2 linked regions of the Bdellovibrio bacteriovorus HD100 genome follow. The protein of the gene in region 1 interacts with the protein of each later gene in a pairwise test. Links are inferred from orthologs where the notes say so. Each region holds a gene or a part of one and is shown on either strand. Other genes may lie near its edges. The genes, in order: BD_RS06025 and grxD.

Region 1 (15,262 bases):
CCAAGGGTCTTGTGACAGCGGCGTCCAATGCGACGGCAACCGATCTTCCGAATGTCGCTGGCGATGTGACTTCGACCGCGGGCCTCAGCAACACCAAAGTTGAAAAAATCCAAGGCACAGCCGTGGCCGCGACGACTCCACTGGTGGGACAGGTTCTGGTTTACGACAATACAAAGTGGGACACTCAGTACTTTGGCTTCGGCCAGCTTCGTTCGACGGTCACTGGCAATGCGCAAATGCCAGCAGCCTGCGCAACAGCCAACAAAACCCTGAACTGGAGTTCGATCACCGACACATTCTCATGTGCGGACATTGCCATCAGCAGCACGCAGGTTTCCGGTCTGGGAACCGCAGCGGCGAAAAACTTCGGCACCTCTGCCGGGAATTTGGTAGAACTGGATGGCTCCGGAAAAGTTCCGGCGGCATTGCTGCCGGCTACGGGCGACAATCTGGGGAATCACACGGCCACAACCCATTTGAACATGGCAACTTACAACATCACGGGCGCAGGTAAGGTTTACCTTGCCGATGGCGCTTGGAATTCACCTTCTTTGACTTTCACAAACAGCCCGAACACCGGGATTTCCAACAACGGTGGAATTATGAAGTTCACTTCGGGCGGAAATCTGGCCATGGATCTCAGCTCCACCTCATTGACCCTGAATGGTTCCTTTGGACCATTGATGCGGCTGGGGGGAGGTTCGTTCACGGCGGCAAATCCCACATATTCCTTTGGCGGATACAGCACATCCGGAATGTTCCCGGGCACCAACATACTGGGCTTCAGCGTGAACGGAACTGAAAAACTGCGTCTGGCCAGTGACGGGATGATTGGTGTCGGCACCACTTCGCCGACCCGCCGTCTGCATATCGTGGGGGACGGAACAGACTATGGGGACGACATCTATCTGGAAGGTGTGAATTCCGAAACAGCCCTTCCGCAAATCAGCCTGACGCGTTCCCGCGGCACAACGACCACCCGCAATCCCCTTTTGGCCAACGACACTATCGGAACTTTGGCGTTCCGCGGTTGGGATAATACCGCACACGCCTATAGCGCACGCATTTCTTCTTCGGCTGAAACAGACTTTGCCACAGCCGTGAACGGAAACTTGCGCTTCTATACAGCCGCGGCAGGAACAGATTCAGAACGCATGAGAATAACCGGCTCAGGACTTGTAGGGATCGGCACCCCTGCTCCCGCCGTGCCTTTGCAGGTGGCAACGCGTGTGCCGTCATCAGCAGTACACCCGAATCGCGCGGGCATTCAGGCCGTTGGCGAAGGCACCGACGTAGGCGGCCGCATATCCGCACTCGTTTCTAGCACCATCGAAATGGCCACATTCTCCGGCTATCAAAGTGCCGGAACTCTCGCCGCTCCGACAGCCGTCACCAGCGGACAATCCCTCACCAGTCTTACTGCGTTTGCTTACAACGGGACCCAATACCAATCCGGCGGAAATGCCTCTATCAACTTCGTTGCCACCGAGGCACATACGGCGTCGGCCGGCGGGGCAAAAATCATCTTCAACACCACCAACAACGGTGCAACCGGGTCCACAGAAAAGGTCGTCATCGATCAAAACGGCAACGTCGGTGTTGGTGTCGGCGCTCCGACTGCAAAAATGGATGTTAACGGCGGGATTAAACAACCCAACTACGGAATTATTTCGGCGGTTCGCAACTCGGGTGGAGTCACGGCCTCCATGCCGTGGACCAATGCCTATGTTCTGGCCCACCAGGGTGAAATGCACCAGTGGGTGGCTGGCGGCCCTATCCTGCAAGACAGTGTCACGGGTTGCAATGCCGGCCCTGATGCCGGAGTCAAATTCGACTCTATCGCAACTAGCTGGGGTGGCCCCTATAAGGTTATTTTCCATACCACGGGTTCAAATGGAGCTATTCATCTGGAGTGGAGTGGATGGCAGGTGTCTTTGAAAAACTCTGCAGGTACAGAATTGGCTATTGGAATGGGACAAGTCTTTGCGACCCTTCACTATGACCCCGCCGTTTCAAACTGGCGTGTGGAGCATATGTTCGGCCGCATAAACAATACAAATTTCACCTGCTGGTAAGATGCAACAGTATAAACAACATCCCAGGGGCCAAGGTCATTAAGGCCTTTTTGCGAAACCCCGAACTTGATATCGTCGCAACCAGCGCAAACTTTGAAACGTAACTTGCCATCAAAGAGGCTTCCACAAGTCGCTCATATTGAAAGCCATCGACTTTTCCCGCCGCAAGCAGCTGAGAGGTCGAAATCAAAGATCCATGCACCTCAAACAGCGAGATCACAAAAGTCAGAATCATCAACCCCTGACTGCCCGCCCACTCTTGCACAAGTTTGGAAGCCGACAGAATCAGCACAATGAACACCGTGAGTTTTAATGAAGATCGGATATCGAGTATTCTTTCGGTCCCCGCAATCACCGGATGTGATTGCGGTTTGCGCCGCCATAACAATCCAATCAAAGAAAGAGTGATCAGCGACAAAATCGCAAAATGCAGCCCCACCAACTCAAAAGCTGCAATTCCTCCAGCTCTGATTAGCACCGCGGCCTGAACCAGCATCGCCAAAATCGCACTTTGCAGGGCCGCCAGACGCAGAGTCTGCGATCCTACGGGTTCGTGACTTTCTTTGGCCAACGTGACGGTGGTCGCTGTACTGGAAAGCAAACCACCCAAAAAACCGGTCAGAATGACGCCGGCTTTCCGGCCGATCCAAATTGAAAAAGCCTTGCCCACCACCTGAAGGGCTGACAGGGCGAAAAACATAAAAAGAATTTTCTGAGGACGGAAAAGTCCCCAGGGGTCCACCGGATGCGGTGGGACCCATCGTGAAGCCACAAAAAGAAAGAGCAGGAATAACCCTGCTCTCACCCACTGGTTTTTCATTACACCATTTTGAAGCGAATGCGTTTTGGTCCCGCATTTTCGCCCAGACGACGTTTACGGTCTTCTTCGTATTCGGTGAAGTTTCCAGGATAGAATTCAATCTTGGAATCACCTTCAAAGGCCATGATGTGCGTGCACACGCGATCCAGGAACCAACGATCGTGCGAGATAACCACGGCAGATCCACCGAACTCCAGCAGCGCCTCTTCCAGCGCACGCATGGTGTTGACGTCCAGATCATTCGTCGGTTCATCCAGAAGCAACAAGTTCGCACCCTGCTTCAAGATTTTTGCCATATTCACGCGGTTGCGTTCACCACCGGACAACTGACCGACTTTTTTCTGCTGGTCAGAACCCGAGAAGTTGAACCAGGAAACATATTGACGCGCATTGATTTCACGCGTGCCCAACTGGATCACATCAGCGCCACCGGACAATTCCTCGTAGATGGACTTGTTCGGATCCAGAGTTTCACGGGTCTGGTCAACGTAGGCGATTTTGACTGTCTCGCCGACCTTGAATGTTCCGGAATCAGGCTGCTCTTTGCCTGTGATCATGCGGAACAACGTGGATTTACCCACGCCATTCGGACCGATCACACCCACGATCGCCCCTTTTGGAATTGTGAAACTCACGTCATCCAAAAGAACTTTGTGGTTGTAGGCTTTGGTGATGTTATGCGCTTCCACCACGATATCGCCCAGACGAGGTCCTGGCGGGATGTAGATGGACATCTCCTGGATTTTTTCCGGAGAAGCCTCTTTCAACAGGTTTTCATAGTTAGAAATACGAGCTTTGGATTTCGCCTGGCGAGCTTTGGCGCCCTGACGGATCCAATCCAACTCTTTTTCCAGCGTGCGGGCCTTGCGAGCCTGATCTTTGGCTTCGTTCGCCTGACGCTTGTCTTTTTGTTCCAGCCAGGAAGTATAGTTCCCTTTCCAAGGAATACCTTCACCGCGATCCAATTCAAGGATCCAGCCAGCCACGTTATCAAGGAAATAACGATCGTGCGTGACCGCGATAACAGTTCCCGGGAACTTGGAAAGATATTGCTCAAGCCACGCCACCGATTCGGCATCCAGGTGATTCGTCGGCTCGTCCAAAAGCAAAATATCTGGTTCAGACATGATCAAACGGGCCAAAGCCACACGGCGTTTTTCACCTCCGGACAGGTTTGTCACCGGCAGATCACCATCTGGACAGCGAAGAGCGTCCATCACGATTTCGATCTTTTGATCGACGTCCCAGGCACCCAGGGCTTCCAGTTTTTCCTGAAGTGCACCCTGTTTTTCGATCAGCTTGTTCATCTCGTCCGGATCCAGATCCGGGTCCGAGAACTTGTCGTTGATCGCGTTGTATTCTTTCATCACTTTCGGCAGTTCGCCCATGCCAGCGAAGATATTTTCTTTCACTGTCAGTGCTTCATCCAAGTGAGGCTCTTGCTCGAAATAGCCGACTTTCATTGTCTTGGAAGGGAAAGCTTCCCCCAGGAAGTCCTTGTCCACGCCTGCCATAATTCTGAGCAAAGTGGATTTACCAGAGCCATTCAGACCCAAAACACCAATCTTGGCGCCATAGAAGTAAGAAAGATAAATATCCTTCAACACATATCTTTGTGGAGGATATACTTTACTTACGCCCTTCATTGTGTAGATAATCTCTTGAGACATGACGTCACACTCCTAAAAAGACCGGATTCGGCCCTGACTTCGTCTATAAACGAAGTAATTTACCAGCCCGAAAACGCTTGTCAAATGGAGTTCCATTTATCACACTATCGCCCCTAGCGCAGGATGCGCTTCTGATAGAAAGCCGGTTTTCCGGCACAAAAAATAAGCACTGAGCTTAAATTACGGACAGAAATAAGCATTTAATGAGTGGCGGCAACCTAGAGCGGCAGCAAAATTCGAATACTGACACGCCGAATTCCCCGGAAAAACCGGAGAAGCGTGAGCCGTCGTCCAAAAAATCCCTGTTCGGCAACCTGAACTCCGACCTAAAGCACGCCCTGAACACCTGGGAAACCCTGACAGAAGAAGCTGCCAACAAGGTGTCCCCTGACGAAGAGCAGCTGCAGGAAGTCAAACGCCTTCTGGGTGAGCTGAAGTCCAAGCTTAATCAATTCGACGAGTAATCGCCCGCCTTGTTTTCACGCAAATCTGAATAAATTTCGCCGCAATCAACCTGGTATTGATCAATACTGGCTCCAATTTATTTTCAACGAACAAAGGTACTATATATGCGTTTTGCTGCGGGAATGCTTTTAGGGATTTCGATTCTTGGTTCAACAGTTCATGCGACGGTGGATGGCAATGATCGAGTTGCGCTCGTCGTGCAACATATTCAGTCGGATGGAACTGAATCTGATGCGTTCTTTGTCGAGCGTGCGCCGATTATTGGATGTTATGGCCTGCCTCAGGGCCCGGCTTTACAGCAGTGGACGGCGGAATATAAAGTGCCTTCGAATATCGGTTGTGGCGGTGAAAAAATCGATGAAAACATCAATGCACTCACTTGCGCGAAAGTCATCAGCGCAAAAGAAGCCTCGGACTATATGTCCTTCTCTGAAGTCACTCTCGACATCTCGAAATGCACCGCTAAAAACAATCCAAACTTCATCTCAACGATTCGCACTTCCGCAAAAATCAACTTCCCTCAGTCCAACAAAAAGAAAGAAGTGAAACTCATCCTGATTTCAGACAGCCCCAAGCCCCAGCCAAAACCCGCGCCCTAGGACCGACGATCGTGTTTGCTCCCGCCCAGGCATTCCGGACTGACGAAGTTTAAGGTGTCTTTTTGAGCTTGCCACTCTGTCGGAGTCAGAGCTTTTTGTGTTAGAGCGTGCAGGCCTGATTGAAGTTCGGACTTCAACAGATCGTTGACCATGCGTTGACGGTCGATGCGAGATTTTCCTTCGAAGGCTTCAGACACCACCAGCACTTTAAAATGCGTCTCGCTATTGGCCGGGACGGAGTGCATGTGGCTTTCGTTTTCCACCCCCAGCTCCAACGGAGCCAGGGACTGGTTCAGAATTTCGCGGATGCGTTGTTCTCTTTTGGACATCTATCTAGTGATTTCTTTTTTCGATTTTTGATTTGATAAGATCGATGCCCATTTTAGCCATGGCATAGACACCTTTTTCTTCCAGCTTCTTATCAACATCCTTGGCTGTGCGCAAAGCTTTGGCTGCCGCCATTTGCGCGATCGGATTTCCCACAGGCAAGCCTTCAAACTGCCCGTCTTTCTTCCACTCGTCAGCAACCGTGTCTGCGATTTCCATCACTTTCGGGGCTTTCTGGCGGATCATTTCACTGCCATAAAACTCCAGGTGAACCTTCTCCTCGCTGTGATGAATGTCAGAATCGGTCGTGTCTTCAGAAAAAGCCGGAGCACCTTCGGATTCCATCTCATGAGCGTCACGCAGTGTTTGTTCGGCCTTTACGCCTTCGTTTTGCGCTTCCGTGTTGATTTCATCAGCGGCCTCCATTGTGGCCTTTGCCTCCTTCATCGTGGCTTTAGCTTCGCCCCCTGTGGCGTGGGCCTCATCGATGATTTCTTCGGCGTCACCGCGGATCTCAGTGGCTTCGTCGATTTCCGCCTGCGCCTCGTGATGAGGACGGCGTTTTTTTGGATGATGATGCTTTTTCTTTGCGTCGTAATGCTTGATCTCTGGCATGTTTACTTCCTTTTAAACAAATCCCAACATTTCACGGGTTACAAAATCATAGTCGGCTTTGATCGGAGACTTTCCGGCATAAAGACTCTTGCCGGAGCGCACGGTGTTTTTCACCTCTGCTGAAGTTCGAATATAGCCCTTCATCAGCGAGTCCTCAAAAGACTCTATGCACTTTTGTAAAAGCTCATGACTGAACTTCTCACGTCCATCGAATTTGGTAAAGAGAACTTTACGCGAGAACTCCAGACTGAAGTCGCTGCGGATGTCTTCCAGTTCGCTCAGGTTCTTTTGCAGGCCCATAAAGGCGAACTTGTCCGGGTTCACTGGCAAAATCACCTCGTCGGAAGCCACGGTCACAGCGGTGTTCGTGGCGCTCAGGGCTGGAGCTGTGTCGATCAGAATCAGGTCATAACGGTGTTTGATTTTTTCCAGCGGGGTTTTCACCGCCAAAGACCAGTTGCGGTTGGAGTTCAGCAACACCCGGTCCAAAACCGAATTGTTCAGACTGGACGGAATCAAATCCACGTGCGGTTCGATAAAACGCACACATTCATCGATGCTTTTCTTTTTTTCGACGATGTCCACCCAGACTGGAAGGGACTCGTCCTCGACACCCAAAGCGAAACTCAAATTAGCCTGCTGATCCAAGTCCACAAATAGCACGCGTGCGCCGTACATGGCGGCTCGCAGCCCCATGTTCAGGACGGACGTGGTCTTGGCCACCCCACCTTTAAGCATTTGGATAGAAATCACCTTGTGGGGATACTTGTAACCTTCAGCCAGCAACAATTGACGGGCTTCTTCGGGAAGCAGCCACGGGGATTTGATCTTTCGCTGCAAAGTTTTTTCAGCCTTGGCCTTGATTTGATTTGGAGGAATCTCCATGAACGAGGCCAAATCGCTGAGAGTAATGCAAAACTCCTGTTGCGCCAAAGTGGACATGAAGGACCTCCGTCAGTCCTTCAAGCCTACAAGGGGGTTTTAAGCTTGGAAACACGCAGCGCACCAACTTATCGGGGGCCAAACTCTTCAAGGTGGCTGACCTCTTGTTTCAACAACGAGCGCATTTCTTCGATATCGTCCTTGTAAGACCAGAGTAATTGCTCGCGCATGCGGCGTAATTGCAGGACTTGTTCATTACTTAAGGGGCGCAGGGACTCTGCCAGTTGCATCAGATGCAGGTCCACCTCACGCTTGAAGTCGCCATAATCCGTGTCATCCTCTTTTTCCAGAAAATCCAGGAATTCATTGATATTCGGATTCATAGACACCCCCTTGATGTATTTTGCCCCGCAACCCTTTGCTGCCTCAAACCCCCGGGCTCTGGCTTGCTAAGAATCAACCAAGGGAATAAGCTGGAAAAGCTCCTGAAAGGACCTCTATGGCACCCGAACTTGCCGCCGCCTATGTCATCGGTTGGATTCCCTCGGCTTCCGTCACCGGACTGCATTTGTGGATACACCGGAAAAAGGTCAAAGCCCCTGCGTACCGACAGCTGCAAAACAACCTGCAAAAAGTCGGACTTTACTGGCGCGAGTCCCGCTCGGATGTCGAGCCCTTCAACGAGGGTGCTGAAGAGCAGAACCTGAAAGCTTATGAAAAGAACATCCTGCTTATGGGAACTTTTTTCCTGTTCCTGAGCTGGGGCGGATTCCTGTTCAACCTGATTGTTTTAATTTCCGTGCATTCATTGGCGATCTCCCGTAAAGAAAGAGCCCTGTTTGAAAGTCCATTGACCACTCAGGATCTGCCCCCGGAAGAGGTGCAGAAAATCCTGAAGGAGATCCCATGAGCCGCCCGTCCGCACCGATCCAAATACCCATTGTCGAAAAATCCAAACACTGGCTGGTGATCAACAAACCTTCGGGCGTTTCTGTTCACAATGACCCACCCGATGTGCGCACACTTCTAAAAAAGCAACTGACACCGGGAACCTATCAGGACATTCACCCCGTACATCGTCTGGACAAGGAAACCAGTGGCCTTTTGCTGGTGGGACTGGATGCCGAAACCGCCGCCAATCTTTCCGGGCAGTTTCAAGAACACAAAGTTGAAAAAACTTATTACGCACTTTTGCGAGGCGAACTTCCTGTCAGCACCGATTGGCAGGAATGGAACACACCTATTTCCGACAAAGCTGAAGGACGCAAAAATCCGCAGGGGCTTTTAAAAGACCGCGTCGAGGCCCGGACGCTTTACAAAGTCCTTGAAGCCAATAAGTATTTTTCTTTGGTGGAAGTGCGCCTGATCACCGGACGCCAGCATCAGATCCGCAAACACACGGCCCTGATCCGGCATGCCATCGTGGGTGACACTCGTTATGGTGACCCCAAGTACAACGAGCGCATGGCGAATATTTACCAAACCAAACGCATGTTCCTGCACGCAGCGCGCATGACCGTGATGATCAATGGCTATAAACACTCTTTTGAAGCCCCGCTGCCGCCAGAATTCAAGGAAGCCATGAAAGGCTGATTAGCCGGCTTTCTGCTGCTCTTGCGAGGAAGCAAGAGCAAAGATCTGATCCACATTTCCTGAAATATTGCGAATGGAAGACACAATGAATTCGGAATTTGAGGCCAGGGAAGTCACACCCCGGCCGATTTCACCGGTACTTTCGCGCAGCAACTGAATAAAATCATCCATTGCTTCCAGATAGTGCGTGAAACTGTTTCTAATCTCAGTTGTTCGCGCCGACTCAATCGCCCCCATCTGACGAACCACTTCAAGTCCGGTCACAAACTTGGCCACTTCCAGCATCTCATAGGAAATCGCGGACAGGCTTTTTTTCAGCTCGGAAAACTCTTTATCGAGATTTTGGCAATACTGGGCAAAAAGATCGGAAAAGGCCTTCTGATTCTGCAGCATCTCGTCGAAAGCGTTTTCTGAAGTTGCCAGCTTGGCGATGGATTCGCGAACAAAAAAGTCCACCATCAGCATCTGCACATTCAGGGCCGCTGCACGCAAGACACACTTTTGAATCACACTAGACAATTCCTCAACAAACCCGGAAAGACCGCCCAGGTGCTTTTCAATAGTGCCCGACAACACTGAAAATTCGTGGGAAACCACACCCAGACTTGCCGCCATCTCGCCAAATTTGGCAGCCGCGATTTTCATATTGATGGAAATAAACTTCAGCTGCTGAAAGCCCTGATCCAGACGACCCATAGCACTTTCAAGACTTTGATTGGCCCCTTGAAAGTCCCGCAGCTTATCAAAAACATCATTCAGCTTGCGTGTGGTGGAATTTGTGACCGCAGTGATCTGACTGGCACCGGTGGCTCCGGACGATCTGGATTCAGAGGCCAGCACCTGGGCAGCCCGGGCCTTCAGCTCCTCCATGACAGCCTTCATCATAAAGCTTTCATAGTCAGGGAACCCGGCCTCTTGGATCTTCAGCAGCAAGTGCTGATGGGACTCTTCCAGACTGTGTTCCTGCTGCTCGTAAGCCAGGACCTCTTTATAAAGACCCTGCACAACTGAAAACAACTCTGAAGAGGGCTTGAATCGAACAGACAAATACCCATCGCCAATCGGAAAGGCGAACGCATACACCCAATAATAACTGCCGTTCCCGGCCAGATTCTTAACGTATGCTCCGACGGCTTTCCCCTGATTCAGAAAGCTCCAGAATTCCTTAAACACGGCACGAGGCATGTCAGGATGGCGGATCAGACTGTGCGGAGCACCCAACATGGATTCTTTGGGATAAACGCTGACACGAACAAAGACATCATTTCCATAACGGATAACGCCACGTTTGTCGGTTGTTGAAAAAAAGAACTCATCAAACCCGAAAGGGCTTTCAGCTTGGGTGGGCACGGGACGTTTCATGGAATCCTCTCGAAAAAAACTTTTTAACAGTTTTTTGATCGGCACTTCCCGGACATAGCCTTAGCACTCATTCACGAAAGTGATGGTTGCTCAGGCTTCAGATCAAAATAGATTCGGATCTCGAGAGAAAATCGCTACTTCTTGCCCGTTCCCAGCTTACTGTCCAGCTTCGACAGGAAACTTGCCACTAAATCCTCGCGTTCTTGCCCGACCACAGGTCGAGCTCCCAGAGGGAATTCTGTGTAAAGCTCTTTAGGAAGCTCCAGCAGGAATCGTGAAGGCGCCACCGGACGAACCGCGCCGTTCTTCTTGCGCTGCTGACAGCGCGACATCACCAGACGCTTTTTTGCGCGGGTCACGCCCACATAAAACAAACGACGTTCTTCATCGATGTCAGATCCCAGATTCTTGTGCGGCAGAAGGTCTTCTTCAAGGCCCGCCAAAATCACCACCGGGAACTCCAGGCCCTTGGAGGCGTGCAAGGTCATCAGCTGAACTTTGTTTTCCAGTTCCTCTTCGGACAGATCATCCCGCAAAAGCATGCAATCCACGAAGGATTTGATGTTTTCAACGTCATAAGAACGACGGCCCAGGAATGAATCCAGGATGCGTCCCAGAATCTCGACGACCATCCATTTTTTTTCGGCACTGGTGGGGTCCGCGGCCGTTCCATAAACGTATTCGCGGTAACCAATGTCCTGGAAAATCTGAACCATCTTCGCCCCTGGCGAAGAACCCACCTGGAAATCGAGGATGTTTTTCGGAAGATTTTCAATGAACATCATCAAATCATCAATGGCGGCGCCGGCTTTGTCCTGCACTCCCGCTTCCTGCCAGAAACGGCAGGCATCGACGAAGTTGATGCGTTTTTTCAGTGCAAATTCACTCAATTTCTCGATGGAAGTGTCACCAATCCCGCGCGAAGGCACATTGATGATACGGCGAAGGGACACTTCATTCGGAGCCAAAGCCTGCTTCAGATAAGCCATCAGGTCCTTGATCTCGCGACGGTCAAAGATCGAAGTGCCCCCTGAGATATGATAGGGCACGTTCGCACGACGCAACGAGGACTCAATCAAGCCTCCTTGCGTATTGGAACGATAAAGCACGGCCATGTCCTTGTAGGAATAACCCTGTCTTTGGAAATTCAAAATCTCAGTGACGACGAATTCACATTCGTCCTCTTCACGATCCAAAATAAACAATTCCGGCAACTGACCGGTGTCTTCCGCAACCTGCGGACGCAGGATCTTGCCGTGACGGTTTTTATTCTTGGAAATCGCCGCATTCGCCACCGCCAGAATTTCAGCGGAAGAACGATAGTTGCGCTCAAGCTTGATCACTTCACACGGTGTGAATTCCTGGGGGAAGTTCAGGATGTTCTTCACTTCCGCCCCACGCCAGCCGTAAATCGACTGATCGTCGTCCCCCACCACCGCGATGTTGTTGTGGCTTTTCACGATCTGCGCGATCAGATCCATCTGCAGACGATTGGTGTCCTGGAACTCATCGACCATCACTTGCGTGAACATGCCCTGCACTTTTTCCAGGATTTCAGGATTTTCTTTAAACAACGTAATAGGCTTGATCAAAAGCCCCTCGAAATCCACAACCCCCAGATGCTCCAGGCGTTTGGTGAATTTCGGAGTCAGGACTTCCACCATCTCGTGATATTCGTCAAAGGCTTCCGTCTGCGGGGCCATGCCCGTGCGACGGTCATTGATCATGTTCAGGATCTTGTCGGCATCGAACTTGTCTTTGCCCGAGTTTTTGATGTCTTTGATCAGATCTTTGACGATGGCATTACAGTCACTTTGATCAACAATGCCGAAATACGGGGAAAGCCCCGCATGCTTGTGGAATCGGCGCAAAATCTGCAATCCGAACGAGTGGAAGGTCCCCGCCCACATGCCCGAGCCGGAGCTTCCCAGCTTTGCACCCACGCGATGTTTCAACTCGCGCGCGGCTTTGTTGGTAAAAGTAAGCACGCAGATTTCCTGAGCCTGTGCCACACGCTCTGAAATCAGTCGTCCTGTCCTGGAAACCAGAACCGTCGTTTTGCCTGAACCGGCACCCGCCAAAATCAACAAAGGCCCGAAGTTGTGCTTCACGGCCTTTTGTTGTTCGGGGTTAAGCCCCTTAAACCAATCCATTAATTTTCGATTCTATAAAAAATTACTGACGGTTATGGATCAAAGTACGAACTTCGTCTTCGAACACAACTTCAATTTTATCAGTCATAGCGTCCTTGATGAAGCCCAGGCCGAACTTAGGATGTTGCAGCTTGGTGTTCTTTTCGAACTTGCCCTTCATGCTGTAAGTCGCCGTCGCCGCGCCGTCGTTCGACATCAGCATGTCGTATTCATTGCGGTGGCTGGACTTGCGGGAGCTCATGGTCTGCTCACGTTTTTTCGCCGCTGCACCTGTCAAAGGCTTGCCGGTTTTAGTCTGAGCTTTAGGAAGAGAATACGTCTTTTGAGAACCGCAGATCTCGCACTTGATCTTTGCGGAAGTCGCCGAAGTGTGAGCCAGGACAACGTGGTATCTGTCGGCATCACATTTTTTACAGAACGCAAAAAAAGACTTCGCGACCGGTGGCAGGGTATTCATGGACATGTATATCTTCCTATCTAGTATTGTTGTTTCAAACTATAAATCATCAATTGTTCGTCGAGCTTCTTTTGGGCAATCTCCCCTGCACTCAGGTAGAAAGGGCCCTCTCCGCGCTCAATGCGCTGCTGGAAGTTCAACATACTCACTTCCTGTTTCGGATCGATGAACGTGCCCGTCGGTCCGTAGTTTTCCAGAAAGGCCAGATCCGGTTCCTTGTTAAAGAACTTTTCCCAGCACTGGGTATTTACCTGTACGCGGTAAGTAATAGTTTTAGCATGAGAATGCACCGGAGCGTAAGCCCCAATTACCTCTAAATGACCATAATGCGAGTGCAGCTTCAAAGCCGGACTCCCCCACTGGGTCATCCCGGAGCATTGCTCCACGTTGGCGTACCAAAGACCAAAGGCCTTGGACAAGAAACCCAGACCGTAAAACTGCTCCTCTTTCGGCAACAGTGAGTTCACAGAGCACAGATTGTGCGCCACCCACTCGCCCTTATGCATCGTCGGGATGATGATAAACAGGGACAAGGGTATCCAGTCCATGTCATCCAGGGACTCAACCTCTTTTAGAACCCCGGAGGATTTGATCGGAGAAAGGCTGGCCGGGAACTTTTTGGGGTCCAGCGCCTCACGCGCCGCCTTAGAAAGGGCCGAAGGACGAGCCGCAAAGCCCGCCACAAACCCTGGCATCACCGCGCAGTCATAAAAGACCCAGCGAGGCATGGCCATGTTTGACGGCCCGAAGGCCCGCTCTTCCAAAGAGTAAATACGATCGGCAAACGCCAGTTCTTTCACATCCAGAGGGTTTTTGAAGACGGGAGACTGAGTGAACCAGTCATTGCGATGCACAGAACCCGGCTGAGCGATCTGATTTTCGGGACGAACAAACACATAGGGTCTGATGTCGTCACGATTCATCCAGTCCGCTTTTGCCAATAGTGGGTTCATATTTCTCCAAATTCTGTTGCTGCTTCAGCTTGCGCGCCTGCCGGCGCTTCAGCTCTGCCGGCTAGAGCCGAGCTTCAGCTTATGCGCCCGCTGGCTGGAGCCGAGCTTCAGCTCACGCTCTATCGGCTGGGGCCGACCATGTTTTCCGGTTTTACTATCTTATCAAATTCTTCGCCAGAGAGCAGTCCAAGATTGATGGCTTCTTCGCGCAGTGTTGTGCCGTTTTTATGGGCAGTTTTGGCAATTTTGGCTGCGTTGTCATAGCCAATGTGAGGATTCAGTGCCGTCACCAGCATCAAAGACTGCTCCAGATGCTTCTGAATCTGTTTACGGTTGGCTTCAATGCCCACCACACAGTGATCGGTGAAGGATTCTGCCGCGTCCGCCAACAGGCGCACGGAATTCAGAACATTGAACACAATCACGGGCTTAAACACGTTCAGCTCAAAATGCCCCGTCGCCCCGCCAATTGTGGCGGCCACGTGATTTCCCATCACCTGGGCACAGACCATGGTCATAGCCTCGCTCTGGGTGGGATTCACTTTGCCCGGCATGATGGAGCTTCCCGGTTCATTTTCGGGCAAATGAAGCTCCCCGATCCCGCAGCGCGGGCCGGAACCCAGCAGGCGGATGTCGTTCGCAATTTTCATCAGGGACACCGCGACCGAGTTCAGCGCCCCGCTGACTTCCACCAAAGCGTCATGGGCCGCCAGGGCTTCAAACTTGTTTTCAGCCGAAACAAAGGCAATCCCCGTCTCGCGAGCGATTTCCGCAGCGGCTTCAACCGCAAATTTCGGATGCGTGTTCAAACCCGTTCCCACCGCCGTCCCGCCCAATGCCAGCTCGTACAGATGCGGCAAGGTGTTTTTCACGCGCTGGATGGAGTGTTTCACCTGGGTGCTGTAACCGGAAAACTCCTGCCCCAGGGTCAGGGGGGTTGCATCCATCAAATGGGTGCGACCGATTTTCACGATGTCTTTAAATTCTTTCTGTTTGTTTTCCAGAGCTTTGTGCAGCTTTTCCAGCATCGGAATCAGGCGATGATGAATCTGCTCGCCCACAGCAATGTGCATGGCGGTGGGGAAAGTGTCATTCGAAGACTGGCCCTTGTTCACATCATCATTGGGATGAACTTCCTTGCTGGGAAGTTTGATGCCCATCATGTCCATCGCACGATTGGCGATAACTTCGTTGGCATTCATGTTGGTCTGTGTGCCTGAACCCGTCTGCCACACCACCAGCGGGAAATGGGCGTCGAGTTTGCCGACGATCACTTCATCGGCGGCTTTCA
Region 2 (15,315 bases), 1.5 Mb from region 1 along the record:
ACGCCGTTCGGCATTTTCATAATCAAACCCAAGTGCATGAACGACCAGCCCAAGAAAATAAATGCCAGCAAGGTCAGGGATATATACTGAATCATGCGCTTGTAAGAGTTTTTCACCAAAGGCACCAGGCAGGAAAGCCCCAGCACCACCATTGGCATGGCATTATAGACATCCAGACGGTCATACCATGCACAGATACCCAATCCGATAATGCCGGCGTAACAAATCATCACGAAGTAACTGCGATGGAACATCCCCATGATCTGGAAGAAGATCTTCGCCCCCAGAATGGCCAGAGCGGTCAGGGCCACCAAGGGCCAAGGTTCCGGCATCCCCATGGCAAGGAACATCAGTGGCGCGGCAATCAGCCAGGATTTGATGCTGGCCCAGGATTGAACGAAGTAATAGTTCTTCTGACGGAAGAAAAAGACGATCAGGCCCGAAGCAAAGATGATCGACAGAACGATCAGAACTGTCTGGCGGTAAATGTGGTTTTCCCAGGCCGTTGGCATGGCAATGCGGATGGGAAGATCCAGAGCAAAAAAATCCATTACGAAGGTTCCTCTTCAATTTTGTAGTCTTTGATTTTCTTGTAAAGGCTGGAACGCGATATTTGCAAGACGCGCGCAGCCTCTTCAATGTCCGTGGTCTGTTTCAGGCAGGTCTTGATGGCGTGGGCTTCAAATTCCTCGACCAGATTGTTTAAACCTTTGTTGAAATCAATGACTGTGTAAGACGGGGCGCTGGGCGCAGTCGCTGCCGGCTTCAGCCAGGCCGCCACATCTTCGCCGCGAATAAAAGGCAGTGGCGAAGTCAGGCTTAGCTGTTCGCACACGCGTTTTAGCTCACGCACGTTTCCGGGCCAGTTGTACTTTTTCAAAGCTTCCAGTCCGTCTTCAGTGAAAGACTTGTTACGGCGCGGGCGTTCCGCATCCAGGAAGTGCGCGGCCAGTTCGTTGATGTCTTCAAGGCGGTCCCGCAGCGGAGTCAGCTGAATGCGCTGGGACGCCAGACGGTACAAAAGGTCTTCGCGGAATTCTCCGGCGGCGACCATTTTTTCCAGCGGTTTGTTGCTGGCCACGATCACGCGGGTTTTCACCTGTGTTGTTTCTTTCGCGCCGACTTTGCGAACTTCACCGGTTTCCAGGAAGCGCAAAAGTTTTGCCTGCTGGGTCAGAGGCAGAGCCTCGATTTCATCCAGGAACAAATCACCACCGTGGGCCGCTTCAGTCAGACCCACTTTATTTTGGTCCGCGCCCGTGAAGGCGCCTTTGATATGACCAAACATTTCGGATTCAAAAAGATTTTCGGGGATGCTGGCGACGTTCACCGCGATGAACGGGCGTTCGCCTTCTTGTTCATGCAGCAGGCGGGAAACAACTTCCTTACCGCAGCCGGTTTCACCCTCGATCAGAACAGGGCTGGTTTCACCCCGCAGATCGGCGATGCGTTTTTTGATTTTTTGTGAAGCTTGGGACGTTCCCACCCAACGCGTGGATTTGCGGTTGGCAGCAGGGTCCACACTGCGCAGATCCCACAGGGCTTCGATTTTTTCCAGCACCAGCAGAATTTCTTCCGGCATCAGGGGCTTGGCTAAAAATCTTTGGGCGCCGGCTTTCAGACAGCTTTCCATCAGGGGACGGCTCAGGTCCCCGGACATCGCGACGACTTCCAGTTGATTGTTGTGCTTGACCAGTTTTTCGATCACCGTCGGGCCCACGGCTTTGGTAGAGCCCGGCTCCAAATGCATATCGACGAAAGCCGCATGATAAAAACGCTCGTACTGAATGGCTTCCAAAGTGGGAGCTGAGAAAACCTTCCAATGGTTCGGCAGGGACAGCTTCAACGACTGATGAATCAGTGGATCATCATCGACGATAAGTAGAGAGAATACTCGAGTTGTTGCCATAGGACTTTAGCATACCCCACGGCCCTTAATTAGCCATCATTAGCACGCCTCGTCACCGTGAATAGTGACGAAGGACGGGAACAGAGTTACCATTTTCTAGTGGAGGCCCTATGAGCGCTCAAAGAATCTTGTTGGTTGAAAACATTCACACCGTTGCGAAGGAAAGGCTGGAGGAAGAAGGCTACAAAGTCGATCTTATCACACATGCTCCTTCCGAGGACGAACTGCTGAAAATTCTTCCGAACTATGATGTGCTGGGGATCCGTTCTAAAACGGAAGTCACCAAAAAAGTTCTGGATTCCAACAAGCATCTGGTCACCATTGGCTGCTTCTGTATTGGAACAAATCAAGTGGACCTTCTGACCGCGCGCGAGCGGGGTATTCCGGTGTTCAATGCTCCTCATTCTAACACTCGTTCCGTGGCGGAACTGGTCATTGCGGAAATGATTTCATTGTCCCGTCAACTGGGCGACCGAAACACCCAAGCTCATTTGGGCGAGTGGGTGAAGTCTGCCGTGGGTTCGAAAGAAGTCCGTGGCAAAACATTGGGGATCGTGGGTTATGGTCACATCGGAAGTCAGGTCAGCATTCTGGCTGAATCCATGGGCTTGAAAGTGCTGTTCTATGATGTGCTGAAGAAACTTCCACTGGGGAATGCCATGGTACAGAACTCGCTGGAAGATCTTTTGCGCAGTTCAGACTTTGTGACATTGCACGTGCCTGAAACTCCGGAAACCAAAGACATGATTGGCGCCCGTGAACTGTCGATGATGAAAAAAGGCAGCTTCCTGATCAACGCCAGCCGTGGCACCGTGGTGGTGATTGACGATCTGGTGAAGTCCCTTCAGGAAAAACATCTGGCGGGTTGTGCGATCGACGTGTTTCCGGAAGAGCCGGCATCGAACAAAGAAAAATTCAAATCCCCATTGCAGGGAATTCCCAACGTGATTCTGACTCCGCACATCGCGGGCAGCACGGAAGAAGCCCAGTATGCCATCGGCCTTGAAGTGGCGGAAAGCTTCCGTCGTTATCTGAAAATCGGTTCTTCGCCGGGGGCGGTGAATTTCCCGAATGTGGATCTGCCCGTGAAGCAAGGGACATCCCGTATTTTGAACGTGCACCGCAATGAGCCGGGTGTCTTGGGTGAAATCAACGGCTTGATTTCCAAAGCCGGTGCGAATATCGAAGGTCAGTATCTGTCGACGGATGAAAAGATCGGTTATCTGGTCATGGACTTGCATTCAAGTCAGGCGCACACACTGGCGGCGGATATCGAGAAACTTTCCCGTTCCATCCGCACACGCGTGGTTTACTAGTTCTGAGTCGTCAGTGCTTTGACTTCTGAAGTGGAAAGCTCCTGATCAAAAATCAGGAGTTCTCTTATGTAGCCTTTGATTGGCAAATTCGTCCCCGACGTTCCGCCTGAGAAAAGATAGGCATCCGTATTTGTGGAAGGCTCGTAACCCGATAGAGTTCCTGTTGAGGTCGTTGGGGTTGCTGTTGTTGCCGTGGAAGTGATCAGATTTCTTTTCGCCGACCCACCAGTATTCAGTATCATCGCCTGGCCAGGCGAGCTTGTGCTCAAGGCAGGGCCGTTGGTGGTTTCTAGTGTGGAGGAGTTCAGTGCCGAAGTGACTGTCCAGGCACCTCCGGCCGTGCGACCAATTTCAAACCCTTCCAGCCCCAGGGCCTCTTTTTTTCCAAATGACAAAAGTGAAGCTGCAGTCGCCTGGGTGGTAAAGGTAAAATGTGTATAAACCGTCATCGCAGTTGGCGTCGGAAAATCAGGAACAATCATGGAATCATCAACACCGTCGGCTGTGATGCGCAGGATTCCGCCGGACAGGGTGACAACGGGCTGGCGATTTGGATCGGTCTGGTAGGCGTGTTTTCCCTGAGAACCCTGGTCGTACCATGTCACCAAACGCCCGGTCGTGCCAGCAAAGGTTGTTAAATACGGGTCGACCATTCCATGCGAATCAAAATAGATGTCAGTGGTGTTATTGTCGGAGATGCGACGAACCGTCAGTGCCGGGCCAGAATAGTTGCCACGTTTTCTCCAGGAGTAGATTCGGCTCGGAGTCGGCAGGGCCTGCATGCTGATGTTCAGAGTGCGGGTCGCTTGGCCGTCAGTGGCATTCAGCAGGATACCGGATTGTCCATAGATTCCGGGGCTGGATGCAATTGAAACAGAGCAGTTCAATCCTGAGCCACCCATGGAGATATTTCCGTTGGGTATGACTCCGGTGTTTGAGCTGGTCGCAGAGGTGCCACTGCAGTCAATGGTATCTTCAGGATCCGGGTCCGCAATGGTGAATTTTCTGGTGTAGGTGTCACCAAAAGTAACGGCATTAAAGGCTGTGTTTACTGCCAATGCCGGGCCTTGTATCGTGATGTTCGGCTGCGTGCTGACAGGAGTGGCTGACTGGCTTGCAGAGGCGGTCGTCCCATAGGCATTTACGGCTTCAGCGCGGAAATAGTAAAGGGTGCCGTTGGTCAGGTTTTCGACAATGTACGGTGAGGTGGCAGAGGTGGAAGCCACAGTTGTGGGTGGATTCGTGGTGCCATATTTAACCGTGAATGAGTTTGAGCCACTTCCGCCAGTCCAGGTGAGTGTGATCTTTTTGTTGCCAATACTGCCACCTGTAATCGAAGAAAGTGTAACGGCCGCCGGCGCGGCAAGACTGCAGGCGATGTTGCTGGTGGCAGGGCCCGTGCCCACTGAATTGATCGCTTCGATAGTGTAGTTGTAAGTCCCGCCGGAGAGGCCTTCTTCCGAGCAGGTTCTGGTTGATATGTTTTCACAAATAACAACATTCACACTTGGATTCACAATGCGGCGAACGGTGTAGGTGATGGGTGGGGCACCGCTGGCCGGGGGCATCCAGTTCAAGGTGCATTTGCCAACCTCGGGAACTGTCACCGTCGGAGTCAGTGGCACTGTCGGAGGAATGTTCGGAGTGGCGCTGAGTGTGTTGGTGGAAATTTTTGATCCCTGCGCATTGGTCGCCGTCACCGAGAAGTGATAAGGAACCATGTTCGTCAGGCCAGTCACCGTGTACGGCGAAGTGGCGGCCGCCGAAGCGACAGTGGAAATATCACCGGCACTGGTGCCGTAACGAACGGTGTAAGCAGTGGCAAGATTGCTGGCTTCCCAGGTCAGTGCCACGGTTCCATTGCCCGGAGAAGCCGTCAGCATCTGAAAAGATCCCGGCAGGCCCACAGCACACGACACGGCGCTGGATTTGGTCCCGGTGCCAGAGGTGTTGGTGGCCTCCACTGTGTATTCGTAAGTGCCAGCAGCAATGGTTTCTTCGCAAGTCAGAAGGGGTGTGTCGGTACAAACTGCAACGTCAGTGGTGGGGCTGGTGATGCGACGGACGGTGTACAGGAAGGGAGCCGTTCCAGTTGTCGGTGCTCCCCAAGTAAGGGTGCATTTGCTGGAGTCTGCCGTCGCCGTCAGGTTCAGAGGGGCGGACGGCGGAGGGCTGGGTGTGGCGCTCAGGGTGTTCGTGGATGTGGCTGTGCCGGCGGCATTTTTCGCGGTGACCGAGAAGTGGTAGGTCGTGCCGTTGGTCAGGGCAGTGATGGTCTTTGCCGTGGTCAGCGAGGTTCCGGCCGAGGTGGTGATGTTGCCGGCGCTGGTGCCGTACATCACGGTGTAGGACGAAGCTTCCGGGCTGGCGTCCCAGGTCAGCGTCACTTCGGTGTTTCCTGGAATCACAGTCTGCAACTCAAAGGCGCCGGGCGCACCCATGTACGGATAACTTTTTTCAGAAGTGGAATCCACCGTGCCGATGTCATTGCTGGCCGTGACGCGGAAATAGTAAGTCGTGCCCGGCACAAGTCCGCTTTCAATCACGACCGGGGATTTGCTGGCTTTGATGGAGTTTGTGTAAGTGCCAGCAGCAGTTCCGTATTTTAATTCGTAAGAAGAGGCGCCCTTGGAGGTGCTCCAGGAAACTAGCAACTGTGAATCAAAACGCTGAATGGTCGCAAGATTGAATGCGCCCGGAGCTTCCGTTGAAGGTTGATTCAACGGATCTTCCTCACCTAACGGTTTGGTACACGAAACGCACAACAAAAATAGAAGAAGTATAAACTTACGCACAGCCCTTTCAGTCTATCAGTGCAGACGGGAAAGAGCCATGGGTGCAGGTCCTAGGGTGGGTCTAGATAACTTTGCCCGGATTGATGATGTTGTCCGGGTCGAAGACTTTCTTAATCCCGCGCATAAGCTGGATTTCAGCTTCCGAGCGAGTGTAATTCAGGAAGGTCTTTTTGGTCAGGCCCACACCGTGTTCAGCCGAGATGGATCCTTTGTACTTTTTAACCGCATCAAAGACCATCACGTCGACCTTGCGGCATTCCTTGACGAATTCTTCCTTGGTCATGCCCTCGGGGCGCAGGATATTGATGTGCAGATTCCCGTCGCCAATGTGGCCGAACCAGACCACTTCCCAGTTCGGATAAGCTTTGGACAGGACCTGGTCCAGGTCTTCCATGAATGGCGGCACTTTGGAAATCGCCACCGCGATGTCGTTTTTGTACGGGGAATATTTCGCCAAAGATTCAGAGATGTCCTCGCGGTATCTCCAGAAGGTCTTGGCTTGAACTTCGGACTGGGAAATCACGCCGTCCAGAACCCAGCCTTCTTCCAGGCACTTTTCAAACACACCCAAAGCATGTTCCTGGTCCTGTTCATTGCGGGTTTCAACTTCCGCCAGAACATAGAACGGGCACTCGGTCGCCAGCGGAGCCGACAAACCCGTGCTGTCCAAAACCTTGCGCAAAGCTTTGTCCGAGAACATCTCAAACGCCACCAGCGGAGTTTTCGTTTTGAATTCCGCAAAGATCTTCATCACAGCATCCAGGCCGGTCACACCCATCACCAAAACATTCATTGGCGGGGGATTGGCAGCAAGCTTGATGGTCGCTTCGGTGATAAAGCCCAAAGTTCCTTCAGAGCCGATGAACAGGTGGCGCAGATCATAGCCGGTGGCATTTTTCACCAGGCCGTTGTTCAGCTCCAGGACGTCCCCGGTGCCGGTCACCACCGTCAGTCCGACAACCCAGTCACGAGTCAGGCCGTAACGAACGACTTTGATGCCGCCGGCGTTGGTCGCGATGTTGCCACCCATCTGGGAAGATCCGCGGGCTGCAAAATCCACCGGATAGAAAAGCTGTTTGGAATGCGCAAACTGTTGCAAAGCTTCAGTCACGACACCCGGTTCAATCACCACGGTTTGATCCACGGAATTGAACTCTTTGATTTTGTTCATTTGATCAAAAGACACGACCACTTCGCCGTTGGTGGCGACTGCGGCGCCGGAAAGACCTGTGCGGCCTCCGGAAGGGATCAGAGCAATTTTGTTTTGACGGGCCCATTGGACCAGCGCAACCACATCAGCGGTGGAGTGAGGGAAAACAATGGCGCTGGCTTTGATGTCGAAATAGGTTGTCCAGTCCCGGCCCCAGTATTTCAGACTCTCTTCGTCGGTTTTGATTTGGTCTTTCTTCAAGATGCTTTCAAGGTCGCGGAGAGCTGTGGTGGACATGTGCTACAATCCTATTCTTCGTTGATCGGGCGGTGATAATCTTTCAGAGTTCTGATTCTAAAGAAAGCATAGACGGGACACAAGCCCCAAGCGGCCGTGATCAGACCATAGACCCCAATGTACGCCCAGAAAGGACCGCCTGCCACAGCGTAAGCGGTCAAACCCACGCCGAACAGAAATCTTAGAATGCGGTCCCACAGGGCGACATTGCATCTCATACTACTTCAGAAGTTCCTGAAGTTCGCCGGACTGGTACATTTCCATCATGATGTCGCTGCCGCCAACCAACTGGTGGTTGATGTAAAGCTGTGGAATTGTCGGCCAGTTGCCGTACTCTTTGATGCCCTGACGGATTTCGTCGTCATCAAGTACGTTCACATCGTGGAACTGAACGCCCATATCCTGAAGGATTGCGCATGCACGAGCAGAGAATCCGCACATAGGGAACTGTTGAGTCCCTTTCATGAACAATACGATTTTGTTACCTTTAACAATCTGATCAATTCTTTCGTGAGTCGTTGCCATTTTTACGGTCCTTTTTATGATTTAATCTTAGTCTTGATTGAAAGGGCATGAACCTCTCCGGTCTTCAATTCTGGACCAAAGCAAGCCATGACGTTCTGGTGCTGCTGAATGCGGGTCATGCCGGCAAATACAGTGCTTTCCACGAACACTTCCCAGTGATCCTGAGTTCCGGTCAGATCGAAAACTTCGATCGTGGATTGAGGATAATGCTTCTCTAAACGTTCTTTCATTTGTTCTGCTGTCATAGAAGGGGAAACTAGCAGAGGGGCCCTTCTCTGTCCAGCCTTCGCCTTGGCAGGCCGAAAAGGCGGACCTGCCAGCCGAAGCTTTGGTGTAGGAGGATTGAATGACGCGCTAAGCCAGTGTACTATGGCTTCATGTTTGGACCGTCCTATCGCCTGATTAAGATATTCTCTCTGGTATTGCTGACTGTGCTCTTCTATTTCTTCGCAAGGGCCGAGTTCCTTATTTGGAATTGGAGTTTATTCAAAAACAAACCCGTTCAGGACATTTTGTGGTCCTTTATTGTGGGTCTGCGCTTTGATGTGGCAGCCATTCTGACCTTGAGTGCTCCTTTGATTTTGCTGGCTTTTGTGCCGTGGCCACGGGCCTGGAACGGGATTTGGGCCACGAAGACCTGGGTGATTTTCAGTTTATTGCAGGTGCCGTTTTTGATTCTGAACTTGGGGGATACTGAGTTCATCAATTTTGTGGGTCGTCGTTTCACTTTTGACAGCTTGTTTGTGGTCAATGAGATCCCCGGCAAAGTCTGGAACTTCGTCAGCAGCTACTGGCTGCTGTTTTTGGTGAACTCATTGATTGTGCTGTTGTTTGTTCTTCTGGTGCGCAAAGTGACGCTGTCAGGTTTTGAAAAACTGCAGTGGAGTGCGAACGGCGGAAAAGAAAAAGCCAAGCTGTGGCTGGCCCATGGCTTCCTTTGCTTCGTGGCGCTGGCAATTTCTGTGATCGGTATCCGTGGCGGGCTTCAGGCCAAACCCGTCAGCTTTGTGAATGCCAATGTCTTTACCGCGCCGCTGTTGAACAATCTGGTGCTGAATTCCACTTTCACTTTTATCAAAAGCTACGGCGCCAAGGGCCTTAGCAAAGACAAGTATTTCGACGACAAACACGAAATGCTGTCTTTGCTGAATGGTTCTTTGCGTGGTTCCCTGATGGAAGGCCGCCGCCCGAAAGCCCCCCAGAATGTGGTGATCATCATTCTGGAAAGCTTCGGTGAAGAATACATCGGACCGGTGAACGGAAAGTCCTACACTCCGTTTTTGGATTCTTTAAAAGCCAAATCACTCAGCTTTGAAAACGCCTATGCCAATGGCCGCCGCTCTATCGAAGGGGTCGGGGCGATCATGGGTGGCATCCCGGCGTTGATGAACGAGCCGTTCATTTCCTCGCATTTTACCTCGAACTATTTCCTGGGCCTGGGCACACTGCTGGCACCAGCCAAATATTCCACCAGCTTTTTCCATGGCGGGCACAATGGAACCATGTACTTTGATTCCTTCATGCAAAGTGCCGGGGTGGAAAAGTATTTCGGTGCGCGCGAATACGGCAATGTTGCCGATGATGACGGTGTCTGGGGCATTTGGGATGAACCGTTTCTGCAATGGATGCTGACCCAGGTCGATCAGCTGCCGCAGCCGTTTATGACTTCGGTGTTCACGCTGAGCTCGCATCAGCCGTACAAGATTCCGCCACAGTATAAGGAGCGCTTCAAGGAAGGCCCGATTGAGATCCTGAAAACGGTTGAATACACCGATTTTGCCCTGGAAAAATTCTTTACCGAGGCCGAGAAAAAACCGTGGTTCAAAAACACGCTGTTCATTGTGACAGCGGACCACGCCTCCATGCACTACCGTCCCGAATTTGAAAACGAACAGGGGAGCTATCGCATTCCACTGTTCCTGTATCACCCGGGCTTTAAGTTCCCGCAAGTGGACACGAAGATGGTCGTGCAGCAGATCGATATTCTGCCGACGGTGTTGGATTTCCTGGGAATTTCAGACAAGGATCAGAACTACCTGGGAAGTTCCATTTTCGTCCCGGGTGACAAGACGGCCGTGAACTTCATCGACGGCCGCTATCTGCTGTTTGCAAAAGACTATTTCCTGCGCTGGACGCCCGGGCAGGGCCCCCCGCAAATGTTTGCCATGGCTGACCGCGCGACCGAGCACGAGATCCCGGCGGAGCAGCCCGGGACTTCACCACGCCGGCATGCGCTGGAAAAAAAGCTTAAAGCCACCATCCAGTACTTCAACGAAGGCATGTGGGACAATAAGCTTTATTATCCTTCAAAATAGTCTAATGGGAAACATGGGACAGGATTTCGTGGGACAGGCTCTGGTCCCGCGCCTTGCTGGCGATGTCCCCCAGGCTGAGCATTCCCACCAGTCTTTTTTTATCGTTGATCACCGGCATGCGACGGATCTTCTGGGATGCCATCATTTCGCCGACATCCAGCAGGTTGTCCTCCTCAAAGCAATATTCAATTCCCTTGCTCATGCATTCGCTGACTTTGGTGACGTTCGGATCCAACCCTTTGGCGACCACGCGCAGGGTGATATCGCGGTCGGTGATCATGCCTATCATCCGGTCGTTTTCCTCGATGGGCAGGCAGCCGTAATCCCCCCGAGCCATCATTTCGGCGGCTTCGCGCACCGTGCGGTCCCGGTTGATATATTCTGCGCGTTCATGCATGACGTCTTTTACTTTCATGGGAAACTCCTTTTTGGTTGAGTCCCTATGATATTTCTTTTGCCGAAAAGGCAGCGGTGTATTTTGTCATTTCAAGGGGCAAGAAAAAGTTGACTGACACAGAGAGGATGCTTTTAAATCTTTCGTCATGTCAGACGATAATTCTTCTAATTTTGAAATTCGTTGTGGTGTTGTGATCGCTGTTTTTGCCGCGGTCATGGCGGTGAGTGATCTGGTTGCGGGCAAGTACGGGGATGATGAGATTATCGGAACCAATGAAAAAGCCGCAGCTTACATGTGGTACCAGTCGAAAAGTGTGAAAGAAACGCTGGTCGAAGGGGAAAAGTCCCTGCTGGAAAGCCTGAAACAGGCCGGAGCTTTGAAGCCGGGAACTGAAAAGGCCATCGACAATCATCTGGTCACTTTGCAGAAACGCATTCTGCGCTATAAAAAAGAAAAAAATGAAATCCTTCGCGGGTCTCAGACCGTGGGGCAGGACAACTGGGTTCAGGACATCAATGGCGAGCTGGGCAAAATTATCGGCGCCCAGGAAATGGAATCCCATCTGGCGACGCTGTCGGTTGCCGGGGACCGCTTTGATATGTCCAGTTTGTTCTTCCAGTTGTGCCTGGTGCTGGGGGCGATGAGCTTGATCCTGAAAAAAGAAAGCCTGCAAAACGTGTTTTTTGCAGGCATGTGTATCTTGGGAATGGTCGGCACGGGGATTTCCCTGTGGGCCTATCTGGGTGTGGCTTAACCCGTACGACGGAAATAGATATCGCGTTGCAAGTCGGTGAGGGAGGCCACAATCTTACCCTCGCTGGCATTGGCCATGTGGTTGAACTCCACGCCTAAAACCAGGGTCTCGTCATTTTTGACACGGATGTTTTTAATCAGCCCCTGAACGACGATCGGGTCGCGGTCGCCCAGGAAGATTTCGGCTTCCACAAGATCTTCAAGGTGCAGATCAGCTTCGGTCTGAGGGATTTCCACAGCGCAGCCTTCGGTGGAAAGATCCAGCAGACGGCAGGTGTGTGAACACACGGACTGATTCAGGTAAGTCACCACAAACTCAGCGGAATAGTCCGACGGAATCACATAGCGATAGTTTTTTCTTTTTTGAAGATGGAACAGATTCAGGACCGTCAGGGTGACATTGTTGTCGTTGATCACCGGATGGGTTTCAAACAGGTATTTTTCACCTTTGATTGAAAAGCTGGCGGTGAACCTGGCGGAATCCTCTGTGTTCATGGCTGTGGATTCCGGGGGGTGACATTTGATCTGCAGTTTGTCGTTCACGCCCATGGTGCGAAGGGTGATGCTGCGATCGAATTTGTCCCTCAGGACAATCGACTCATTGCTGTTCACCAGACGCTGCAGCAGGTTCTGTTTTTCAGCTTCATTATGAATGGCTTTGAAAACGATCAGAGATTCACTCATTTTACGCCGCCGCTGTCATCTTATGTCCACACTCGTGGCAGAACTTGGCTCCGGCCTGAACCTCGACACTGCACGCAGGGCAGGACGGACCACTGGATTTTTTCTTCGGCTTTTCTTCTTTTTCGTCCATGTCGACGAAGCCTTTTTCGTTCCATTTTTCAATCTCGCGCAGCATCTTCCAGCTTTGCAGGATCGAGCGGAACTCTTTGACTTCAAATTGCAGGACCACGCCTGAACCGGCGTTTTTGCGTTTCATGAAGACACCTTTGCCTTCCAGACGGGCAAAGTGGTCGTTGTTCAGGTTGATGCCGATTTCCTCTTTGCAGAATTCGCTGAACTTGGCGAAATCAACACCGACGATACCAAAACGGTCCGGCTGTTCATTTTCGGACAGCTTCAGGATCGCGCCCAGCATCTGCATGCACAGTTCATCGACCTTCAAAAGGTCGGATCTTCCGCCTTTGAAATAGTAGTACTGATAGAATTCAAAGAAGCTTTCGACCAGGCCCAGATCCAGGAAGTGAACCTTCTGGATTTCCTCCGGTCCATCCGGATTTGTCGGGTCTTTGCCCATTTCATACAACGCCAGCTTCAGCTTCACCAGAATGTTGATAGCCTGCTCGATGCGTTTCGGGGAATCCCCCATCACGCGCTGGCAGTATTGCTTCATCATGTTCCAGTCCACAATCACGCGACCGGCCTGGGATCTGTCACCTTTGTGATTGGCGGTGTGGAAGACCGCGCCGTACACCTTGGCGACCTGATCTTCAGGGCAAGGGGACGAATCTTTTTCCATTTTACTGGAACGAACATCATTCATCGCCAGACGAAGGCGGTCTGCTAGGGACTTGATGATCACCTTCAGCATCTGTGGGGCGCCTTCGTATTGTTGCTTCAGGGTTTCAACCGGAATTTCCAGCACCTTGGTTTCAGTGGTCGCAACCGCAGACGTGGGGTGAGTGGCTTGCCCCAGAATCACCTGATCACCAAGAATGTGAGAAGAACCCAACTGGAAAAGGTCGATGGTCTTTTTCCCGCGGATCAAACATTGATTCGCACCACCGGATTGGATCAGATAAACGGCCGTAATTTTATCGCCGTCTTTATAGATCACTTCGCCTTTTTTAAAGGTTTTTACAGACATAAAATCCCACTCCTTAAAGAAATCACATGCTTATATCGGTTGAAAGGGCCCTAAAATTGAGTTCGGGCGGGGGCTTGCGAGGTCCAGTTTCATACGTTATAAAGAGGCGGATGGATTACTTCTTTTCGGCCGCTCCTCCGGAGCATCAAAAACGTGAAAAAGCCAAGGCCCGGGAGCTTCGCCAAAGCCAATGGTGGAAGCAGGAACTGGGCAAAGGTCTGTGCTATCACTGCGGTAAGCGTTTCAAACCGGCCGATCTCACAATGGATCACCTGATTCCGATTGCCCGCGGCGGCAAATCCAACAAGAACAACTGCGTTCCATCCTGCAAGGACTGCAATAGCAAGAAGGGCTATAAGACCCGCGCGGAAATGGCGCTGGAGGAACTAAAAAACTCTTCTGCTCCGGTCCCCTCTGAGGACCAAAATGAACAAGACGACCAAGAATAGAAATGCCTATTAAGGCGTTTTTTCCTTTTCAATCTGACGAAGATAGTCTTCGATGTGCTTCTTGAATTCGTCCGAACCCTCATTGATCAGCTTGATAATTTTTGCCGAGTTTTTGGTTTTTTTAAGGGCCACCCCATAGCGTTCAATGACGATGGGTTTGGAGTTGATCTGCAGCTTGTTTCGATACTTTTTCAGCTTCGGGTCGGTGGCCAGCAAATAACGAAAAACAAACGCATCTGAAAATATATAGTCCACTCTTTTGGTCGCCAGTTTCAGAATGTTGTTGTTCTGGGTGGTGGTCGTTTCAATTTTCAGTTTGCCCTGATCGGCCAGCTCTTTGACTCCGGGGCGAAGTTCGACTCCTTGCACATTTCCGGCCACGTATTTGCTCAAGTCCTGCACTTTGTTCCATTCAATGGGATGGTCTTTTCGCTCGGCCAAGACCCAGGGGCTTTCAAGATTGTATTCTGAAAACTCGAAGAGATCGGCGTTTTCAATGGCGCGATAGGGGGCATAACCATCGATCAACGGGTCGGTCTGCGCCTTCATTTTTGCCCGGACCCAAGAGGGGGCAAAGACCACATTCAGCTCATAGCCGCCTTTCTTTAGTACCTTGGCAAGAGCGAAGAAAATAGCCCCCTTGTCGGGCAGGGCTTCGGCCATATAAGGGGGAGCCTCATGAGTGATGAGGGTGATGGTAGTTTTGCTGGTCGCATGAGATGTGTTCGCAGACAGGAACAGCGCTAAAATAAGCATCCTCATTATAACCGCCATGGGAATTCCTCCGGAAGTATTTTATATATTATGGAAGTCGGCTTGTTACCACTGCCAGAATATAGGAATCCGCCTTGGTGTTGGAAAACAAGGGACTGAGCCACAGAATTTGCGTAATGATTTCGTTTCTTTCCAATGAAGTGGTTGCGCGGATGGTGTGTTCCGGGGCGGTCGCCTTTAAAGTGCGCATCGGACTTTGCGAATAGAAAAGTCCGATGTCTGACTCGAGTTTTTCCTGATCCTCCGGAGAGCGCTGGTACAGATGATACCATTTGCGGCAATAAAGGTCTTCAAGTGAATAGCTGCATACTTCAAAGAATTTCAGACTGCGGAAGATCTGAGTTTGCGCCTGCGTGTAGATTTCAATCAGGTGATGGGGCTGAATTTGTTCCAGAATAAACGGATCCACGCTGACGCCCAGACGATGGATGGCTTTTTCCGTGAACAATCGGGTGTCCTTCAAACTGCCGTTCTGGGATTTCACGTCGGTGCAGACTTGAAAGTAAATCAGGATGTCTCGTAGAACCTGCTCTTGCTCTTCAGCGGTGAGGAGATTGAAGTAAGGCAGGGTGGCGTGCCCATAAGGGCGCACCAAAAGTCCTTCTTCTTCGATAAGTGCACTGATGTTCTCGCTCAGAATTTTAAAACGTGCATGACGACTGAGCCCGGATGAAGACTGCATATAAAAGAGTTTAGGCACAACTCTTTGGTTTTGCCAAGTTACAGACAGTATTTAGATTGCTAACGGTGTGCTGGATAAGTTTATTTAAGTCGAAGTTGCATCTTATTTAGCCAATCGCACATTGT

Evidence for each region.
Region 2: the proteins of BD_RS06025 (region 1) and grxD interact in binary tests that used the Escherichia coli proteins (3 or more experiments, as listed by UniProt). The link is inferred for Bdellovibrio bacteriovorus HD100 from one-to-one orthologs.

The regions. Positions count from the first base shown.
Region 1 is NC_005363.1:1,245,247-1,260,508, reverse strand. The notes cover bases 4,293-6,969. They hold BD_RS06025 (BolA family protein), read right to left. Parts: upstream 5,959-6,969; coding sequence 5,626-5,958; downstream 4,293-5,625. Other genes in these bases: BD_RS06015 (ParA family protein), read right to left, coding at 6,584-6,969; BD_RS06020 (hypothetical protein), read right to left, coding at 5,963-6,571; BD_RS06030 (hypothetical protein), read left to right, coding at 5,135-5,629; BD_RS06035 (hypothetical protein), read left to right, coding at 4,769-5,029; ettA (energy-dependent translational throttle protein EttA), read right to left, coding at 4,293-4,565. Outside these bases: BD_RS06050 (beta strand repeat-containing protein), read left to right, coding at 1-2,075; BD_RS06045 (DUF4010 domain-containing protein), read right to left, coding at 2,062-2,775; more of ettA, read right to left, coding at 2,895-4,292; more of BD_RS06015, read right to left, coding at 6,970-7,513; BD_RS06010 (hypothetical protein), read right to left, coding at 7,582-7,836; BD_RS06005 (hypothetical protein), read left to right, coding at 7,953-8,363; BD_RS06000 (RluA family pseudouridine synthase), read left to right, coding at 8,360-9,046; BD_RS05995 (PAS domain-containing protein), read right to left, coding at 9,047-10,408; BD_RS05990 (ATP-dependent helicase), read right to left, coding at 10,543-12,561; BD_RS05985 (hypothetical protein), read right to left, coding at 12,584-13,024; BD_RS05980 (hypothetical protein), read right to left, coding at 13,039-13,971; fumC (class II fumarate hydratase), read right to left, coding at 14,091-15,262. UniProt on the Escherichia coli protein: Transcriptional regulator that plays an important role in general stress response. Has many effects on cell morphology, cell growth and cell division. Acts by regulating the transcription of many genes, including dacA (PBP-5), dacC (PBP-6), ampC and mreB.
Region 2 is NC_005363.1:2,790,143-2,805,457, reverse strand. What follows is about bases 6,340-9,069. They hold grxD (Grx4 family monothiol glutaredoxin), read right to left. Parts: upstream 7,993-9,069; coding sequence 7,687-7,992; downstream 6,340-7,686. Other genes in these bases: BD_RS13200 (LTA synthase family protein), read left to right, coding at 8,370-9,069; BD_RS13205 (BolA/IbaG family iron-sulfur metabolism protein), read right to left, coding at 8,007-8,222; BD_RS13215 (YgaP family membrane protein), read right to left, coding at 7,479-7,685; BD_RS13220 (FAD-binding oxidoreductase), read right to left, coding at 6,340-7,467. Also shown: BD_RS13240 (phosphatidate cytidylyltransferase), read right to left, coding at 1-551; BD_RS13235 (sigma-54-dependent transcriptional regulator), read right to left, coding at 551-1,909; serA (phosphoglycerate dehydrogenase), read left to right, coding at 2,020-3,225; BD_RS13225 (fibronectin type III domain-containing protein), read right to left, coding at 3,222-5,948; more of BD_RS13220, read right to left, coding at 6,082-6,339; more of BD_RS13200, read left to right, coding at 9,070-10,307; BD_RS13195 (CBS domain-containing protein), read right to left, coding at 10,309-10,722; BD_RS13190 (DUF4337 domain-containing protein), read left to right, coding at 10,850-11,458; BD_RS13185 (PilZ domain-containing protein), read right to left, coding at 11,455-12,141; BD_RS13180 (cyclic nucleotide-binding domain-containing protein), read right to left, coding at 12,143-13,285; BD_RS13175 (HNH endonuclease), read left to right, coding at 13,396-13,734; BD_RS13170 (substrate-binding periplasmic protein), read right to left, coding at 13,744-14,490; BD_RS13165 (hypothetical protein), read right to left, coding at 14,537-15,190; BD_RS13160 (NHL repeat-containing protein), read right to left, coding at 15,293-15,315. UniProt on the Escherichia coli protein: Monothiol glutaredoxin involved in the biogenesis of iron-sulfur clusters.